DNA from 2 places in the Pseudolabrys sp. FHR47 genome. Region 2 is predicted to be linked to the other one. Evidence: predicted binding sites of a transcription regulator. Region 2 holds the regulator's gene; the other holds the start of a gene.

Region 1 (9,779 bases), 720 kb from region 2:
ACTTATCGAGATCCAGGGCGCCGAGACAGGCGCGCCTGAGATCGGCGTCGAGGCAACCGACCGGCGCGCTGCCAATCACGTCGCGCGGTGCATCGGCCGGGAACGCGGCCACCGGTACGCCCGAAGCCAGCGCCTCCAGCAGCACCAGGCCGTAAGTATCGGTCAGGCTCGGAAACACGAAAACGTCGGCCGAGGCATAGATATCGGCAAGTTCCTCGCCATGCTTGGCGCCGAGGAAAACCGCGTCGGGATATTTCTTCGCCAGATGATCCCGCGCCGGACCGTCGCCGACCACGACCTTGGTGCCCGGCAGATCGAGCTTGAGGAATTCCTCGAGGTTTTTCTCGACCGCGACGCGGCCGACGGTGAGAAAGATCGGGCGCGGCAGATCGAGGATGCGCTTGCGTTCGGGATGAAACACACGGCCATCGACGCCGCGCTGCCACAACTTCACGTTCTTGAAACCGCGGCCTTCGAGTTCCCCGACCAAAGTCGGCGTCGCCGCGAGCAGCGCGGCGCTCTGAGCATGAAAGCGGCGCAGCCACGCCCAGGTCAGATCGCCGGACCATTTCGGCGCCAAGGTCACGCGCTCGGCGACATAATCGGGAAAGCGGGTGTGGAAGCTCGTGGTGAACGGCAGACCGCGGCGGAAGCAGACCCGGCGCATGGCATGGCCGAGCGGCCCTTCGGTCGCGATGTGAATGGCATTCGGCTGGATGATGTCGAGGCGCCGCTCGATCGCGCCGGCACTCGCCAGCGCCAGCCGGATTTCCGGATAGCTCGGCATCGGCAGCGTGCGAAATTCCGCCGGCGTCAGGAATTCGACGGTGACGCCGAAGCCGGCCGCTTCGCGCGCGACTTGGCCGAGCGTGCGCACGACGCCATTGACCTGCGGGTGCCAGGCGTCGGTGACGATGAGAATTTTCATCAAGCCGCCTGCGCCCGCGCCGGCAGTTGCGCCGGGGCCTTGACGCGGCCGTCGTGGATCCAGGTGATGATCTCGAACGTGCCGTCCTGGTTCTCGGCCACCGCCGTGCAGCTCTCGACCCAGTCGCCGCAATTGATGTAGCGCAGGCCGAAATCGTCGTGCAGCGCCGCGGTGTGGATGTGGCCGCAGATGACCCCGTCGACCTTGTGATGCTGCGCCTCGGTCGCCAGCGCCTTCTCGAAGGCGCCGATATAATTGACGGCGTTCTTCACCTTCATCTTGGCCCACTTTGACAGCGACCAGTACGGCGCGCCGAAGATGCGCCGCATGGCGTTGAAGACGCGGTTGGCCTTGATGGCAAAGTCGTAGGCCTTGTCGCCGAGCAGCGCCAGCCAGCGCGCCTGCGTCACGACGAGATCGAACATGTCGCCATGGACGACGAGATAGCGCTTGCCGTCGGCGGCTTCATGGATCGTGTTCTCGACCACCTCGATGCCGCCGAAATGCGTGCCGTAGTAGTCGCGCAGGAATTCGTCGTGGTTGCCGGGGATGTAGATCAGCCGCACGCCCTTGCGCGACTGGCGGAGCAGCTTCTGCACCACGTCGTTATGCTGCTGCGGCCAGTACCAGGACGAGCGCAACGCCCAGCCGTCGACGATGTCGCCAACGAGATAGATGGTATCGGCTTCGTGGTGGCGCAGGAAATCGAGCAGTTTGTCGGCCTGGCAGCCGCGAGTGCCGAGATGGATATCGGAGATGAAAAGCGCACGAAAGCGCCGCGTGGCGGGTTCCGTCACGGCGTCTCCTTACGTCGGTTGTGCTTCATGTCTCGGCCCATTAGCAGAAGTCCATGACAGGGATGTGACAGCGCCTTCCTCTTCACCCTCCCCTGGAGGGGGAGGGTCAAGGAAGATTACGCCGCCGCGCTTTGCCTTTCGGCTCTCCGAAAACGCACCAAAGTATAAACACCGAACGGCTTGACCTTGCGCCGCTCGATGAGTTCGGCGCCGCCATGGCTGCGCGCCCAGTCGGCCAGCCGCTGGAACGGGAATTCGGGGCGCAGGCCGAGCTTGCGGGCGTGCTGCGCCAGCAGCCGCTCGACCGCGGCGGCGATGCCCTTCTCCGAGTAAAGGTGATTGACCAGGATGATCTGCCCGCCGGGGCGCAGCACCCGCGCGCATTCCGACAGCACCTTCTCCGGATTGTCGACGAGCGTAATGACGAACTGGCCGACCACGCAGTCGAAGGACCCGTCCGGGAAATCGAGCGCGCTCGCATCCATCACGCGCAGTTCCTTGACGAACGGATAGCGGCCGCTCGCCACGCGCTCACGCGCCCGCGCAATCATCGGTTCGGAAATGTCGATGCCGGTGATCTCGGTCGTCGTATCGTAATCGTCGAAGGAAAGCCCGGTGCCAACCCCGATCTCCAGGATACGGCCGCCCACGTCATGCGCGGCTTTGGCCGCGGCGCGCCGGCCATTGAGAAACACCGGTCCGCACAGCACGTCGTAAACCGGCGCCCACTTGGCGTAGGCCTTTTCCATCACGTCTTTGGCGGGATCGCGCAGCATATCAAGCCCCCTCGAATCGAATGGTCCCGGTCGATTTCGGGGAGGTAGCAAGGCTGTGCGACAGTCAGGCGACAGGACGTCGCAGGGCGTTAACGCCTTCTTCTCCCCTCCCCCTTGTGGGGAGGGGTCGGGGGTGGGGGTAGTAGCGATACGGCGCTGACGATGACCTCCAACACGCCATCGATATTTGTCAGCACATCGTTGTTCCAAAACCGCAGCACGCGATAACCGTCCGCCTCGAGCCGCTGTGTTCTCACAACATCGCTATTGCGATTGGCATGCTGGCTGCCGTCGAGTTCAATAATCAGCTTCAACCGGTGGCTCGCAAAGTCCGCGATGTAAGGTCCGATACGAACCTGGCGCCGAAAATGGGTAGCTCGAAGTTCGATGCGGTGGCGCAAGTGCCACCACAGCTTTCGCTCTGCGTCCGTCGGATCAGCCCGCATGTGGCGCGCAAACTCGCGCTGAGGCGGCGATTTTGTCCGATCAACAACCGCCCAAATACGGTCGTCACCATTCTGGCGGCTCGCCATCTCCGACCCCCACCCCTAGCCCCTCCCCACAAGGGGGAGGGGAAAATCCTTGTGTGGCTTCGGCCTTGACCCTCTCTGACGGTATCCTATCAGTGTAGCCCCTGCTTCAAGTCGAGGAAAATCCCATGGATCTTGGTATCGCCGGCCGCAAGGCCATCGTCTGTGCGTCGAGCCGCGGGCTCGGCAAGGCCTGCGCCTTCGCCCTCGCCGAAGCGGGCGTCGAAGTCGTCATCAATGGCCGCGACGCCAAAACGGTGGAGGCCACCGCCGCCGAGATCGCCAAGGCGACCGGCGCCAAAACGCACGCCGTCGTCGCCGACGTTGCAACGGCAGAAGGCCAGAAGGCCCTGTTCGCTGCCTGTGCCGAACCCGACATTCTGGTCAACAACAATGGCGGCCCGCCGCCGCGCGATTTCCGCGAATTGTCGCGCGACATGATCATCGACGGCGTCATCGCCAACATGGTGGTGGCCATCGAGCTGACGCAGAAGGTCATCGACAAGATGGCGGAGCGCCGTTTCGGCCGCATCGTCAACATCACCTCGAGTTCGGTGAAAGCGCCGCTCCCCGGCCTCGATCTATCATCGGGCGCCCGTGCCGGCCTCACCGCCTTCTTCGCCGGCGTTGCCCGCACCGTCGCCGACAAGAACGTCACCATCAATTCGATTCAGCCCGGCGCCTTCGACACCGACCGCCTCAAGGGCATCCTGTCGGGCGCGGCCGCACGCACCGGCAAGTCGGTCGATGAAGCGGCCGCCGCGCGCAAGGCGACCATTCCGGCCAAGCGCTTCGGCACGCCGGAAGAATTCGGCGCCGCCTGCGCCTTCCTGTGCTCGGCGCAGGCCGGTTACATCACCGGGCAGAACCTCCTGATCGACGGCGGCACCATCCCGACTGCGTTTTGAAGGTCTTCAAGCTCGCACTTCAAAAAAAAGGCCGGCGTCACCGCCGGCCTTTTCATGTCGAGAACCGTGAAGCGTGTTCGTTACTTCAGATAGACCTGCTTCACCGGCGCCGGGTCGGCGCCGAACTGGTAGCGCAACGCGACCGAGATGATGTTGATGTAGGATTTCACCGAGCCGTTATAGGCGAGCGTCGCCGACGACCACGGGTTGCTCGGGCAGCCACCGGCAGCGGTCGGGCCCATACACACCGTGGCGCTCTTCACGTCGATGAAGGAGTAGCCGAGGTCAAGCGTGACGCCCTTGATGAAGGCCGGCTTGTAACTGGCGCCGACCGAGTACCACATGCGGTCGGCGTCCGGGATACGGGTGGTGCGCACCGCGTCCGTGATCGGGCTCTTCTCGTAACCAATGCCAGCACGCACCGTCCAGGCCGGATTGATCACATATTCGCCGCCGAGCGAATAATAGTAACCGTCCTGATACTGGAACGGGAACGTCACCGCGGCGCCGCTCAACGTCACCGCATTGCCGTTCGGCTGCAGCAGGCGCGAGGTACCGATGCGGCTCCAGTTGGCCCACTCAAAGCCGGCGAGCAAGGTCAGACGATCGGTGAGGCCATGGCGCAGACCAACCGTAACCGTATCCGGCAGCTTGAGACCAAGATTGACCGAGCCCGGCTGCGTCGCCGGCGCGACCGCGGCCGGCACGTCCCAGGTACCGCTGAGGGTGTGATCGATCGCCGAGCGATAGCCGATACCGATCGTCGTGCGCGGCATCGGCGTGATCGTGACGCCCGCGGTCCAGCCGAAGCCCCAGTCGGCGCCGTTGAGCGTGCCGATGCGCGGCTGCGTACCGAGGAAGGCATCATAAGACGCCTTGATGTACTGCGCCTGGAAACCCAATGCGACGCTGATCATGTCGTTGAACTTGTAAGCGATCGACGGATTGAAATTGTAGGTCTTGACTTCGGCGCTGTTGCCGCTGCCACTCGACGCGGCGTTGACCTGCGGAAAGTGCACGCCAAGGCCGAACGGCGCGTTGACCGCCAAGCCGAGCCAGACGTTCTTGTTGAGTTGGATCGATCCGTACGAGTTGGGCACCAGCGCATCCAGGCCTGAATCGCCCGGCGTGCTGAATGCTGCCAGCGACGACCTCGAGTAGCTGTGCGACGCATTGGGCATGATGCCCGACAGGCCAAGTTCGACGTTCTTGCCACTGAACTGCGTCATCGTCGCCGCGTTCCAGTACATCGACGACAGCGCACCGCCGGCGGCAATGCCGGCGAACGACGCGCCCTGCCCATAGGCGCTCTGCTCGCGTAACGCGAAACCGCCGGCATGGGCCGCAACCGTCGCCGTCAAAACCAGCGCGACGCTCGAGCAGCCGAGCAGCAGCGACTTCATCCCACCTTTTACTTTGATCATTCCCGTCCCCCAGTGCTGCGCCTTAATTCTGTGGCGCTTTCGTAGGCATGATGGTGCCGAGAGTCCGGTGGGCTGGCAATGCGGCCGACGGAACGAAAGCCCACTTACAGGCGAGTTTTTGCCACAAATCTCCCCGCTGTGGCATTCACGTCACAGAGTGTACGCAAAAACTGGAACCCGGCACCGGGGGGGACCCGAGGGCAACATTGCGTACCGCAATGTTTTATAACGGGAACGCGCTTGTGCAGCGCACAAGACTGCTCGGCTAGGGACGGCGCCTGAACGGCCACGCCAGTTGCTGCAGGAAGCCCGCCGGCATCTCTTCCTGGATACCGATATCGACCGGTGGCCGGTAGTCCCGCGCGTTATAAAACGTGCCGAAGACATGATCCCAGAGCATGATGTTCTCGGAGTAGTTCTTGTTGCCTTCGCGCAGATCCTTGCTGTGATGCCAGCGGTGCAGCTCCGGCGTGTTGAACCACCACGACAGCGGTCCGAACTTCATGTCGACATTGCAGTGGGTCAGCATGCCGACGAAGGCGGTGATCGCCGAGAGCCAGATCAGCACTTCCATCGGCGCGCCGAGCGCGAGCAAGATCGCCATGCCAAGCCCGATGCTCTTGAAGCTGTCGACGAAGTGAAAACGTCCGGTGTTGACGATCCAGAGCCGCGTCACGCTGTGATGCACGGCATGGAAGCGCCACAGCCACGGCCACTCGTGCGCTATGCGATGGCCCCAGTAGAGACCGAACTCGGCGGCAGCGATGGCGAGGATGACCTGCGTCCACATCGGCCAGCTGCGCGGCCAGATGCTGTAGCCCGGTTCGGCCGCCGGCGTGACGTAACTTGAAATGCCGATAACAGTCGAGAACACCACCGCGGCCTGCACCACGCCCTTGCTGGTCAGCGTATGGGCGATGTTGGCGAAGGTCTGCCCGTCATTCTCGTTCCACACCCGCTCGTGCGGCATCCACTGTTCGAGACCATAAAGGCACAACGCCAGCAGCAGATAGGCGATGTTGAAGAACAGCGCCGGCATCTCCACCGTGAAGCCATAGGCCATGATAGCGATCGAGATCGTCAGCAGCCCAGGCCAGGCAAGCCAGGAAATCGCGTTGCGCAGGGGGCTGAAAGTGTCGGCGGGCAGGGTCGAGTCGGACATGGCTATTTTTTAGTGCGACGCACCCCTCAGCGCCAGAGCTTCGGCAGGCAATTCAAATATGAATAGCTGCATGACTGCTGGCCGACGCTTCGATGACAACCCTGTTGCGCGGCCTGGCAGCCGGGCACCTGGCTATCGCTCAGCCGGCCCGCAGCACCGCAAGGTAGCCATTGACCCGCGCGGCGGCCTCCTGCCGGATCACAACCGGCTCCAGTTCTTCGACGGAGAAGCCGCTCGCCTGCGCCAGCCCACGGATATAGGCGGCGGAATGCGCAAAGTGAAACGTCTCGCGGTATGCGACGTTGGCATCCTCAGAGACCTCGACCGAGAATAAGAACAGGCCATTCTTTCTGAGCGCGCGGCGCACGCGTTCGAACACAGCCTCGAGGTCGCCAATATAGATGAACACGTCGGCGGCAACGACGACATCGCAGCTCGTCTCCTGGCCGTCGAGAAACGCCACCAGTTCGCCGCACACGAGTTCATCATAGATGCCACGCGCCCTCGCCTTCTCCAGCATCTTCGGCGACAGATCGACACCGATCATCTGGCGCCTGAGCGACACGATCTGCTCGCCGACCAAGCCCGTGCCGCAGCCGAGATCGAGGATATCGAGGTCGCCCGTCGCACCATGGCGTTTCAGCGCATCGGCGATCGCCACCGGAATGGCGTATTTCAGGTCCTCGACAAGATTACGGTCGAAGGTCTCGGCATATTGGTCGAAGGCCGCGACCACACTCGCTGCCGGAGTAGCTGTTGGCGGCGGTGCGGCGCCGAGCGCCGCCAGATGCAGCGCGACCTGCCCCTGATCCACGCCATGTCGCAACGCATCGCGATAGGCGGCAATGGCTTCGTCCTTGCGCTTGAGTTGCGCCAACGACAGCGCGCGGCCGAGCCACGCTTCCGGCAGCTTCGGGTTCAGCGCCAGCGCCTTGTCATAGGCAACAAGCGCCTTCTCGCTGTCTTTCGCCAGCGACAGGATGCTGCCGAGCCCGAGCCATGCCTCGACCAAGTCAGGCTTCAACCCGGCCGCGCGGTTGAACGACTGCAACGCATCGTCGAGACGGCGCAGCGTGTGGAGCGCCTTGCCACGCTGGTTCCAGCTATCCGCGGCATTCGGATTGATGGCAATGGCGCGGTCGAAACATGCGACGGCTTCCCCCGGACGCGCGAGCGCTTGAAGAACCATGCCGAGATTGTGGTGCGTGGCGTCCGAATTGGCGTTGACGGCGATGGCCGCCTTGATGGTGCGTTCGGCGTCCTCGAACTTTCCGGCGCCGGTCAGCACCATGCCGAGCAGATTGAGCCCGGCCAGATGTTGCGGGCTCTGCGCCAGCAGGTCCCTGAACTGCCGTTCGGCATTCTCCAGTTGGCCGGCCTGGAACGACCCTATGGCTTGCCGCAGCAGATCGTCATCGCTCGGCATTGTTGTTTCCGCGATGACCGGCGCCGAAAACCTGCTCCACGAACTGCGGATAGAGCGCTTCGAGTTGCGGCGCCACCTTCTCGCGCATCAGCGCCAACGTTTCCGGCGTCGGCGCCGGCGTCTCCGGCACAACCGCCGGGCGGTCGAAGTCGAAGCCGGTGTGCTCGATCACCTCCTCCACCGTATGCCCCGGATGCACGCTCTTGAGCGTAAACCGGCCATTGGCGAAGGAGAACAGGCAGCGGTTGGTGATGAGCGCAACCGGGCCACCGGTGCGATAGACATTCGGCTCGCTGTGGCCCGCCGCGCTGATGAAATCCACCTTCGGCACCAGAGTGCGGCGCGAATGCTCGGTGCGGAACAGGATCACCTTGGGCACGATGTAATAGAGATGCGCCGATCCATAGGAGCCGGGAAAGCGCACCTTGGGATGCGCGTGATCGCCGATCTCGACGAGATTGATGTTGCCTTCGCCGTCGATCTGCCCCCCCGAGAGAAAGAACACGTCGATGCGGCCCTGCCCGGCGCAGTCGAACAGTTCGCGGCCGCCATCAGTCCAGAAGGTGTGCTGCGAACTGCCGAGCAGCGACACATAAGGCCGGTTCGTGCCCGTGAGCTTGCCGCGCTCGCGCGCCAAAAGCGCGGCCGTCGCCGGGATCGGCGAAGCATTGCCGACGGCGACATGGCGCACATCGCCGATGGTGTTAGCGATCTGATCGGCGAGGAGTTCTTCGGGGAGGAAGGTCATGATGTCTACTCGTCGTCCCCGCGAAGGCGGGGACCCATAATCCCTGTGCTCACGAAAATTCGGTGGCTATGGGTCCCCGCCTTCGCGGGGACGACAGAAAGATCACACCGCGACATTCTCATGCACATACTTCGCGACATACTCCCCAAACCCCTCCTCGCTCGCCGCCATCTTTGCGTACAGCTTGAGATGCTCGACATCGGCGCGGTAGCGGTCCGGCAGCGGCAGCGGCCAGGCGCCATTCTCGGCGACGGCTATGGCATCGACATAGAAGCCGGGCAAGGTGCCGGCGGCATACAAGGGATCGTCGAGCAGATTGCGGTTCTCGATCTTCTCGACGGTGACGATGGTGCGCTTCGACGCATGCGCCATGGTCACGAGCTCGCGCTGGCGGCCGATCCAGACATTGCCGTGTTCGTCGGCGAGCGGCGCGTGGAACAGCGCGACGTCCGGGTTGATCGCCGGCAGCAGCACGATCGGATCGGAATTACCGAACGGTGAATCGATCACCTTCCAGTCGTCGCGATATTTCAGCACGTCCGAGCCGATGAGCCCGCGCAGCGGCATGAAGGGCACGCCCTTCTCCGCCGCCTGCAAGGCGGCGTGCAGCGCCGGACAGGTAGCGTCCTTCATCTTGATCGCGCCCGACAAAACCGCGGCGGTGAAGCGCGGCGCCGGCCCGAGTTCGCCGAGGCTGACGGCGCTGGTTTCCAAGGTCGCGACGCAGCCCGCCCCGATCAGCATATCGGCCTGCATCGACGAGGTCGGCAGCGCGACGAGATGCAGGTTCTTGATACCGCGCCGGATCAGCGCCCGCGTCGCCGCCATCGGCACGCCGCAGACTTCGCGCGGCACGATCAGCAGCGCGCCGTCGGCAATAGTGGATACCGCCTCATCGACGGATTGCAGCAATGACATGTCAGTGTCCCGGCGTTGTTCGGCGGGCATACTTGCAAGCTTTGCGCAATTCTGCGAGAGGCAAAACCGCATGGAAACCTTGCAGCAAAAACTCAGCCACGGGCGCTTCGTCATCACCGCCGAGATCACGCCGCCGGTGTCGTTCGATCGCGCCGATCTCGT
Region 2 (9,779 bases):
TTCCCTATCGCATCGCCGCGCTCGCGGGCTTCACCAGCTACTCGATCGGCCACAATATCGGCGCCACGGTGTTCACCGGCGGCGCGGTGCGTTACCGCATCTACTCGATGTACGGCCTCAACGCCGTCGATGTCGCCAAAATCTGTTTCGTCGCGGGACTCACCTTCTGGCTGGGCAACGTCACCGTGCTCGGCATCGGCATCACCATTCATCCCGAAGCCGCCGGCGCCATCGACCAGCTCGGGCCGGGCGTCAATCGCGCCATCGGTATCGGCCTGCTCGTTGTCCTGACCGGCTATCTCGCCTGGGTGTTCACGGCGCCGCGCGAGATCGGCCGCGGCGGCTGGACAGTCAACCTGCCGAACGGGCCGACGACACTCTTGCAGATTGTCATCGGCATCTTCGACCTGATGTTCTGCGCGCTGGCGATGTACATGCTGGTGCCGGCGGAGCCGCATATCGACTTCATCACGCTGGCGGTCATCTTCGTCACCGCGACACTGCTCGGCTTCGCCAGCCACGCCCCGGGCGGCCTCGGCGTATTCGACGCCGCCATGCTGGTGGCGCTATGGCAGTACGACAAGGAACAGCTGCTCGCGGGGCTGCTGCTGTTCCGTCTGCTTTATTATCTCGTGCCGTTCGCGCTCGCCGTCACCATTATCGGCATCCGTGAGATATGGCTGAGCCTCAAGGGCACGCGGCCGAAGATCGAGCTGCATCCGGTGGCTACCGTGACCAAGCCGATCAGCACCGAGCTCGAAGGCAACGGGTCAAACGCCAAGTGACGTACCAAGTGACGTGCCAAGTGACATGTTAAGTGACATGCTAAAATGCGCGCGTTGATCACGGCATGGCCCCATGACGAGCGATAACGGTTCTGGCGATTCAGGCGATAACGCGCGGCCGGGACGTTTGCGCGGCGCCTGGCGTGCGCTGACCGGCCGCGGCACCGAGACTACGCTCGCGCGTCCATCGCCGCGACGCGGCGGTGGGCTGGCCCGGCGTGTGAGCCTGATCGATGCCTTGATCCGCGGCCTGCCGGCGCCGGCCATCGTGCTCGATCGCGACGGCCGCGTTGTCGCCTTCAACCAGGCGGCGCGAGGCATCGCGCCCGCGCTGCGCGCCGGCGAGTTGGCGCTGATCGCGCTGCGCATGCCGGAACTGGTGGATGCGGTGCGCCGCGCCACCAAGAAGCGGGAGCCGCAGCGCGTCGAGTTCATCGAGCGCGTGCCGCACGATCGCTGGTTCGAGGCCTTCGTCGCGCCGGTGTCGTTGCCGGAGGCCGACGGCGCGCATATCGACCTGCTGCTCATGACCTTCAACGACCTGACGCCGCTGCGCCGCGTCGAGGAAATGCGCGCGGACTTCATCGCCAATGCCAGCCACGAACTGCGCACGCCGCTGGCCGCGCTTCTCGGCTTCATCGAGACGCTGCAGGGGCCTGCCAGGAACGATACCGCGGCACGCGAGAAGTTCCTCGCCATCATGCAGCAGCAGGCCGCGCGCATGGCGCGGCTGATCGACGACCTGTTGTCGCTGTCCCGCATCGAACTCAACGCCCATATGGCGCCGAGTACACCGGTTGAATTGGCGTCGCTGGTTCGGCAGGTCGCCGACGGCCTGCAGACTTTGGCGCGCGATCGGCAGGTCGAAATCCGCCTGGTGTTGCCGCCCGAGCCGCTGACCGTGCTCGGCGACCGCGATGAGCTTATTCGCGCCCTGGAAAACCTGGTCGAGAACGCGCTCAAATATGGCGCCGCTGGCAAACGCGTCGACATCACGCTGTCGCGGGCGCAGACCCGCGCCGGTGCGCCGGAAGCGCGGATCGCCGTGCGTGACTTCGGCCCCGGTATCGCACCCGAACACCTGCCGCGGCTGACCGAGCGCTTCTACCGGGTGGACGTTGCCGACAGCCGTTCGCAGGGCGGCACGGGTCTCGGCCTCGCGCTGGTCAAGCACATCCTCAACCGGCATGGCGGACGGGTGGCGGTAGAGAGCACTTTGGGGCAGGGCGCGACCTTCACAATGCACCTGCCGTTACGCACAGCCGAAACCCCCTCCGGCGTATAATATCGATACATTTCAATGTCTTGCACTGTCATGTGATTGTCATGGAAGCTTTATAAAACCATGACAGGCCAACTCTATGGCTGACCGTGGGCTTCGGAAACGAACTGTGCCAACGCCCAGAAAACTCCCGAACCGAAGCCTTTTCGGGGTGCGTTTAACAACAGCGGCCGCCCGTTCGGGCCTCGGAATCGAGGGGCCTGCGGGTTCTTTCGATTTGGCCGCAAACATGGAGAGATCCCTTGAAACACTGGACCGTACTGGCAGCCGCCGGCCTCGTCGCCGCCGCGATGTCTCTTCCGGCCAATGCCGCCGACATCTCGGGTGCCGGCGCGACTTTCCCCTATCCGATCTACGCCAAGTGGGCGGACTCCTATAAGAAAGAGACCGGTGTCGGCCTGAACTATCAGTCGATCGGCTCGGGTGGCGGCATCAAGCAGATCAAGGCCAAGACCGTGACCTTCGGCGCGTCCGACGCCCCGCTCAGCGGTAAGGACCTCGACGAAACCGGTCTCGTGCAGTTCCCGATGGTCATGGGCGGCATCGTGCCGGTCGTGAACCTCGACGGCATCAAGCCGGGCGAAATCGTTCTCGACGGCCCGACGCTCGCCAAGATCTTCCTCGGCGAGATCAAGAAGTGGAACGAGCCGGCCATCGCCAAGCTCAACGCGCAGGTTAAGGCTCAACGCGCAGGTTAAGTTGCCCGACCAGGCCATCGCCGTCGTGCACCGCTCGGACGGTTCGGGCACCACCTTCAACTTCGCCTATTACCTCGCTGAAGTCAGCGCGGACTGGAAGTCGAAGGTCGGCGTGAACACCGCGCTGCAGTGGCCGGTCGGCATCGGCGCCAAGGGTAACGAAGGCGTCGCCAACAACGTCGGCAACACCAAGGGCTCGATCGGCTACGTCGAGTATGCCTATGCGCTGCAGAACAAGCTGACCCACACCAACATGGTCAATGCCGCCGGCAAGAATGTCGCCCCGACGTCGGAAGCCTTCCAGGCCGCCGCCGCCAACGCCGACTGGAAGTCGAAGCCCGGCTACGGCGTGATCCTCGCCAACCAGCCCGGTGACAAGTCGTGGCCGATGACTGCCGCGACCTGGATCCTCATGTACAAGAAGCCGGCTGATGCCGCCGTCACGGCCGATGCCCTCAAGTTCTTCGACTGGGCCTATCGCAAGGGCGACAAGCTGGCGGAAGAACTGCACTACGTTCCCATGCCGACGAACGTCGTGAAGGACATCGAAGGTTACTGGGCGAAGGAAGTGACCGACGCCAACGGCAAGCCGATCTACGCCGTTACCAACTAAATCCACATCGCTTCGGAAGGGGCGCCGTTCTGGTGCCCCTTCCTTCTTCACGTTATCATCCGGCCATCATCGCAGGTGGCGGCCGGTGTCGGCCTGACGGCTAGCGTATGGCCGGATGGCGTATCGAACTGCCGACCGCCCGCAGGAACACCAGCTACGGGAGCGTCGGATGGAAAGCCGGGGGAGGCAACCTGTGGCGGATGTTGCGTTGCAAAGCGGGAATGTCTCGATCGCGGAGACGTCCGACCGCAGCAAGGTTCTGCAAAAGCTGCGATTGACCGATATCGGCTTCCGCCTGCTCACACGCGGCGCGGCGATTGTGGTCCTTCTGATCCTCGGTGGCATCATTGTCTCGCTGGTCTGGGGTTCCTGGGAGGCCATGAGCAAGTTCGGCTTCGCCTTCCTCGTCACCGAAAGCTGGAATCCTGTCACCGAACAGTTCGGTGCCATCTCGCCGATCTACGGCACCATCGTTACGTCGATCATCGCGATGGTGATCGCGGTTCCGATCGGCCTCTTCATTGCTCTGTTCCTGACCGAGCTGTGCCCGATGTTCCTGCGCCGCCCGATCGGCATCGCCATCGAGCTGCTCGCCGGCATTCCGTCGATCATCTACGGCATCTGGGGCTTGTTCGTCTTCGCGCCGTTCCTGCAGCAATACGTCCAGCCTTTCCTGATCAACACCCTCGGCAACGTGCCCGGCATCGGCAACCTGTTCGCCGGCCCGCCTTATGGCATCGGCATTCTCACCGCCGGCCTGATCCTGGCGATCATGGTGCTGCCCTTCATCACCTCGATTTCGCGTGACGTGTTCGCGGCCGTGCCGCCGGTGCTGAAGGAGGCCGCCTACGGTCTGGGCTGCACCACTTGGGAAGTGTCGCGTTACGTCGTGCTGCCGTTCACCCGCGTCGGCGTCATCGGCGGCGTCATGCTTGGCCTCGGCCGCGCGCTCGGCGAGACGATGGCGGTGACTTTCGTGATCGGCAACGCGCACCGCATATCGGCTTCGATCCTCGCGCCCGGCACCACCATCTCGGCGACCATCGCCAACGAGTTCACCGAAGCGGTCGAGCCGATCTACACGTCCTCGCTCATCCTGCTCGGCCTCATCCTCTTCGTCATTACCTTCATCGTTCTGGCCTTCGCTCGCATCATGCTGATGCGCCTCAACGCCCGCGTGGGAGCCTGATCATGGCACTTGTTTCAGGTGCAAACAGTCCGCTCTACGCCCAGCGGCGGCGCAAGAACGGCATCACCATGGGGCTGGCCTATGCCGCTACGGGCTTCGGCCTGACCTGGCTGGTGCTCATCCTCGCGGTGCTGTTGTGGGAAGGCTTCAGCGGTCTGTCGCTGCGGGTGTTCACCGAGATGACGCCGCCGCCCGGATCGGCCGGCGGTCTGCTCAACCCGATCCTCGGCAGTTTAGCGATGACCATACTCGCCGTCATCATCGGCACGCCGCTCGGCATCCTGGCCGGTACCTACATGGCGGAGTACGGCCGCTACGACAAACTCTCGTCGGTCGTCCGATTCATCAACGACATCCTCCTGTCGGCGCCGTCGATCGTGATCGGCCTGTTCGTCTACGAGATCATGGTCGCGCAGATGGGCCACTTCTCCGCCTGGGCCGGCGCCATCGCGCTTGCCGTGATCGTTGTGCCGGTGGTGGTGCGCACCACCGAGGACATGCTCACTTTGGTGCCGGACACGCTTCGCGAGGCGGCGGCCTCGATCGGCCTGCCGCGTGCGCTGATGATCCAGAAGGTTGCTTACCGCGCCGCCCGCGCCGGCATGATCACCGGCGTGCTGCTCGCGGTGGCGCGCATCTCCGGCGAGACCGCGCCGCTGTTGTTCACCGCGCTGAACAACCAGTTCTGGAGCACCAATATGAATGCTCCGATGGCCAGCCTGCCGGTCGTCATCTTCCAGTTCGCCTTGAGCCCCTACAAGGACTGGCAGGAGCTCGCCTGGACCGGCGCGCTCATCATCACCCTGTCGGTTCTGACCCTGAGCATCGTCGCCCGCGCCCTCGCTTCGCAGAGTAAATCACAATGACCATGGCCACATTCACTGTCCCGACCGTCACCAGCACCGTGACCTCGGCCGACGGCCTGACCGAAAAGGTCAGCGTGCGGAATCTCGATTTCTTCTACGGCGATCACCGCGCCCTCAAGACCATCAACGTGTCGCTCTATCACGGCAAGGTCACGGCCTTCATCGGCCCGTCGGGCTGCGGCAAGTCGACCCTGCTTCGCATCCTCAACCGGATGTACGATCTCTACCCGAACCAGCGCGCCACCGGCACGGTTCAGCTCGACAACGAGAACATCCTGTCGCCGTCGCAGGACCTGAACATGCTGCGCGCCAAGGTCGGCATGGTGTTCCAGAAGCCGACGCCGTTCCCAATGACGATCTACGAGAACATCGCCTTCGGCATCCGTCTTTACGAGAAGCTGCCGAAGTCGGAACTCGACGGCCGCGTGCAGCACGCGCTGGAGCGCGCCGCGCTGTGGGGCGAGGTCAAGGACAAGCTCGGCGCCAACGGCCAGTCGCTCTCGGGCGGCCAGCAGCAGCGCCTGTGCATCGCTCGCACCGTGGCGGTGCGGCCGGAAGTCATCCTGTTCGACGAGCCGTGCTCGGCGCTCGATCCGATCTCGACCGCCAAGATCGAAGAGCTGATCGACGAACTCAAGGAAGACTACACCATCGCCATCGTCACCCATAACATGCAGCAGGCGGCGCGCGTCTCCGACTTCACCGCCTTCATGTATCTCGGCGAGCTCGTGGAATACGGTGAGACCACCAAGATCTTTACCGCGCCGAACGACCGCCGCACCCAGGACTACATCACCGGCCGCTTCGGCTAGGCCGGCGCCCGGAAGGGAATGAAGGATCAGGATCATGAACGAGCAGCACACCGCCAAGGCCTTCGACATCGACCTCCAGGAGTTGTCCCGGATGGTCGCCGAGATGGGCGGCCTGGCCGAGAAGCAGGTCGCCGACGCGGTCGATGCGCTGGCCAAGCGCGATACCAACATGGCGCAGCGCGTGACCGCGTCCGATAACGCCATCGACGTCCTGCAGCGTGAGATCGAGGAAAAGTCGGTGCTCACCATCGCGCGCCGCCAGCCGATGGCTGTGGACCTGCGCGAAATCGTCGGCGCGCTGCGGCTCGCCAACGATCTCGAGCGCGTCGGCGATCTCGCCAAGAACATCGCCAAGCGCGTTATCGCCCTCAACGCCGAATTCCCGCCGCCGAAGCTGATCCGCGGCGTCGAGCACATGACCGACCTCGTGCTTGAGCAGCTCAAGGCGGTGCTCGATGCTTACGCTCGCCGCGACGATAGCAAGGCGATGGCGGTGTGGCGCGGCGACGAGGAAATCGACGCGGTCTGCACTTCGGTGTTCCGCGAACTGCTGACCTACATGATGGAAGACCCGCGCAACATCACCTTCTGCATCCATCTGATGTTCTGTGCCAAGAACATCGAGCGCATGGGCGACCACGCCACCAATATCGCCGAAACCGTGCACTTCATCATCGAAGGCACCCCGATCACCGAGCGCCGGCCCAAAGGCGACACCGAGATTTCGGCCCTGGCCGGCACTCCCGCTTGACGAGCTACTGACTTATGAGCGCGCGAATCCTGATCGTCGAAGATGAAGAGCCTCTCACGATGCTCCTCGTCTACAATCTCGAGAAGGAAGGCTACGAGGTCGAGACCGCGGCCCGCGGCGACGACGCCGACACCAAGCTGAAAGAGCGCGTGCCGGACCTCGTGGTGCTGGACTGGATGCTGCCCGGCCTGTCCGGCATCGAACTATGCCGCCGGCTGCGGGCGCGGCCGGAGACGCAGAACCTGCCGATCATCATGCTGACCGCGCGCGGCGAGGAGAGCGAGAAAATCCGCGGCCTCGCCACCGGCGCCGACGATTACATCGTCAAGCCGTTCTCGGTGCCGGAATTGCTCGCCCGCGTGCGCGCGCTGCTCCGCCGCGCTCATCCCGACCGCGTCGCCACCGTGCTTAATATCGGCGATATCGAACTCGACCGCGAGAAGAAGCGGGTATCGCGCAGCGGCAAGCCGATCGATCTCGGCCCCACCGAATACCGCCTGCTGGAGTTCCTGATGGAGCGTCCCGGCCGCGTGTTCTCGCGCGAGCAGTTGCTCGATGGCGTCTGGGGTTCGGACATCTATATCGACGAGCGCACCGTCGACGTTCATGTCGGCCGCTTGCGCAAGGCTATCAACCGCGGCCAGCAGGCCGACCCGATCCGTACCGTGCGCGGCGCCGGCTACGCGCTCGACGATCGGTTCGGACGAGTGGCGAGTTAGTCGCTCCAATAGTCCAGGGCGCTTCCCGCTCGGTCATTCCGGGGCTCGGCGAAACGGCTTCCTCGGCGTCATCGCCCGCGCAGGCGGGCGATCTAGCTCTTGGTCAGCCTTGAAAAGCGCTGGGTCCTCCGCTTGCGCGGAGGACGACGGGATTTGTCGTTCCGGGCTCCGGGCTTGCTAGAAAATAGTCCTTGACTATTATTCCTAGAAGGACTATAAGCACTCCTGTCCTGTTCCGGCCGGGGGCGCTGTCATGAGGCGTCGTTTCAGTGGGAGCAGGGCGCGGTGCCCGCGGGTCTGGCGAAACGCACGCCAGGCGCTCGGGCGGCGACGGGGCTCCGCCCGCCGGCAATAAGACCGGCCGCAAGGAGCTTGCTGATGGTGAGCGCTACCTGCTGAAAGGCAGATCAGCCGCCAGAAGCGCGGCCCGTGTGCCGTAAGACACCGCGATGGAGCGCCGCGGGGCGCAGGTTCTCCGCGTTATGGAGAACCGCGCACCGCAAGGTGCGAAATCAAAGAGCGTCTCGCGGCGCTCCATCCCTCCGGCTTGGCCGGAGGGCCGAAGGGGAAGGCAGGCCGCCCCGGGCCTTCAAAGAACAGGGGCGATCAGGCACGTCTGCTGTTTGAAAATTGAATCGGAAAGGCGCGGCACGTCACACGCGCTTTCTGATCCCTCCCCGAAGGCGGGGAAGGGATAAGCAAAAAAAGCCGGAGCGTCGCTCCGGCTTTCATCAATCCAGTATCGTCTTTGCAGTCAGCCTCTGAATGCCGGCTTGTGGCGGCGGCGATCATTGGCCGGCTGGAAGGCGACGCGGCAGTGGAAGCTGCAATAAGGCTGGTCTTCGGCGGCTTCACCGCCGCAGAAGAAGAAATCCGGACCTGACGGATCGCCCACGGGCCAGCGGCAGGTCTTCTCGTTGAGCTGCAGCAGGGTCTTGCGCTGCTCGAGCGGGATTTCCAGAAGCTCGGGCTCGGGCTCGACCTCGTAGTCGTAGGCCAGCGCGGTATTGCCGCGCACCTGCGGCCGTTGCACCCGGATCATGTGGCCGGACGAGCGAGCCTTGCGCGGGCGCGGCGTGCTCGAGGACGGGCTCTTGGCCCGCCCGGACAGGCCGAGGCGGTGAACCTTGCCGATCACGGCGTTTCTTGTGATGCCGCCAAGCTCGGCGGCAATCTGGCTGGCCGACAGACCGTCGGACCAGAGCTTTTTCAGGAGTTCGACCCGCTCATCGGTCCAGCTCATGGGGCATTTCCCTCGGCGATCCAGGCCCTTGGACAGAATCCACCCCCATCGTCCGGCACGGCTTTTCCGCGCCTGAACGTGTACGCTTCAGGGATGAACCAGATTTCGGCGGCGATACGCACGATATGTCGTATCGCTTGATTGAAAAGCTACACTATGGGTTGACTCGGCCGCAAGCATTTGCCTCCCGACAAAGCCCGCCTCCCACAGGTTTTCCTTTAGAATCCGCAACTGCGGTGATTTTGAGTCGCGAATCGGGGCCGGCCGTTTCGTTTGACTTGGAGCCGGGGCGGCCTAAAATATTGAAAGTGCCGCCCGGCGAGGCGGCACATTTCGTTTCGGGCGCCGCCTGCCGGTAAAGCGCTCAGTCCAGGGGCCGGGTTCTCTCGCACCCGGAGGCCGGGATTAGTCATCGGCGATAAACATCGAACGTCCTCGGTTTTGTCGCCGGGGCGTGTTGCTGTTTCTGTATTGCGCCCGAAAGGCGTTGGATTTCGAACTTTGGAAAGAGACTGGCCGTGAGCTCGCATCTGTTGCCGACCTATGCCCGTGTCGACCTCGCTTTCGAGCGGGGCGATGGTGTCTGGCTGACGGCGACCGACGGCCGCCGCTATCTGGACTTCACCTCCGGCGTCGCCGTCAACGCGCTCGGCCATGCGCACCCGCATATGGTCGCCAAGCTGACCGAGCAGGCCACCAAGCTGTGGCATACCTCGAACCTCTACCGCATTCCGGAGGGCGAAAAGCTCGCCGAGCGGCTGTGCGACAACAGCTTCGCCGATTTCGTGTTCTTCCAGAACTCCGGCACCGAGGCGATGGAA

Evidence for each region. Region 2 encodes PhoB, which activates phosphate uptake and scavenging genes when phosphate is short. Its sites were predicted from a motif close to TGTCATNNANCTGTCAT; they were not measured.
Region 1: a site for PhoB is predicted at 1,779-1,795, ahead of E8Q40_RS08085 (UDP-2,3-diacylglucosamine diphosphatase). Genes of this name have one in related genera too.

The regions. Positions count from the first base shown of each region.
Region 1 is NZ_CP039740.1:1,636,453-1,646,231, reverse strand. Features, by position in the region: gene E8Q40_RS08090 (glycosyltransferase family 1 protein) at 1-928, opposite strand, end outside; gene E8Q40_RS08085 (UDP-2,3-diacylglucosamine diphosphatase) at 928-1,725, opposite strand; gene E8Q40_RS08080 (class I SAM-dependent methyltransferase) at 1,842-2,501, opposite strand; gene E8Q40_RS08075 (endonuclease domain-containing protein) at 2,591-3,034, opposite strand; gene E8Q40_RS08070 (SDR family oxidoreductase) at 3,160-3,939, shown strand; gene E8Q40_RS08065 (OmpP1/FadL family transporter) at 4,020-5,363, opposite strand; gene E8Q40_RS08060 (sterol desaturase family protein) at 5,629-6,525, opposite strand; gene E8Q40_RS08055 (tetratricopeptide repeat protein) at 6,665-7,951, opposite strand; gene E8Q40_RS08050 (CoA-transferase) at 7,938-8,699, opposite strand; gene E8Q40_RS08045 (CoA transferase subunit A) at 8,802-9,617, opposite strand; gene E8Q40_RS08040 (methylenetetrahydrofolate reductase) at 9,688-9,779, shown strand, end outside.
Region 2 is NZ_CP039740.1:918,801-928,579, forward strand. Features, by position in the region: gene E8Q40_RS04570 (lysylphosphatidylglycerol synthase domain-containing protein) at 1-785, shown strand, start outside; gene E8Q40_RS04575 (ATP-binding protein) at 859-2,070, shown strand; partial or broken gene pstS (phosphate ABC transporter substrate-binding protein PstS) at 2,358-3,378, shown strand; gene pstC (phosphate ABC transporter permease subunit PstC) at 3,572-4,567, shown strand; gene pstA (phosphate ABC transporter permease PstA) at 4,570-5,433, shown strand; gene pstB (phosphate ABC transporter ATP-binding protein PstB) at 5,436-6,245, shown strand; gene phoU (phosphate signaling complex protein PhoU) at 6,280-6,996, shown strand; gene phoB (phosphate regulon transcriptional regulator PhoB) at 7,011-7,715, shown strand; gene E8Q40_RS04610 (GcrA family cell cycle regulator) at 8,470-8,958, opposite strand; gene E8Q40_RS04615 (aspartate aminotransferase family protein) at 9,471-9,779, shown strand, end outside.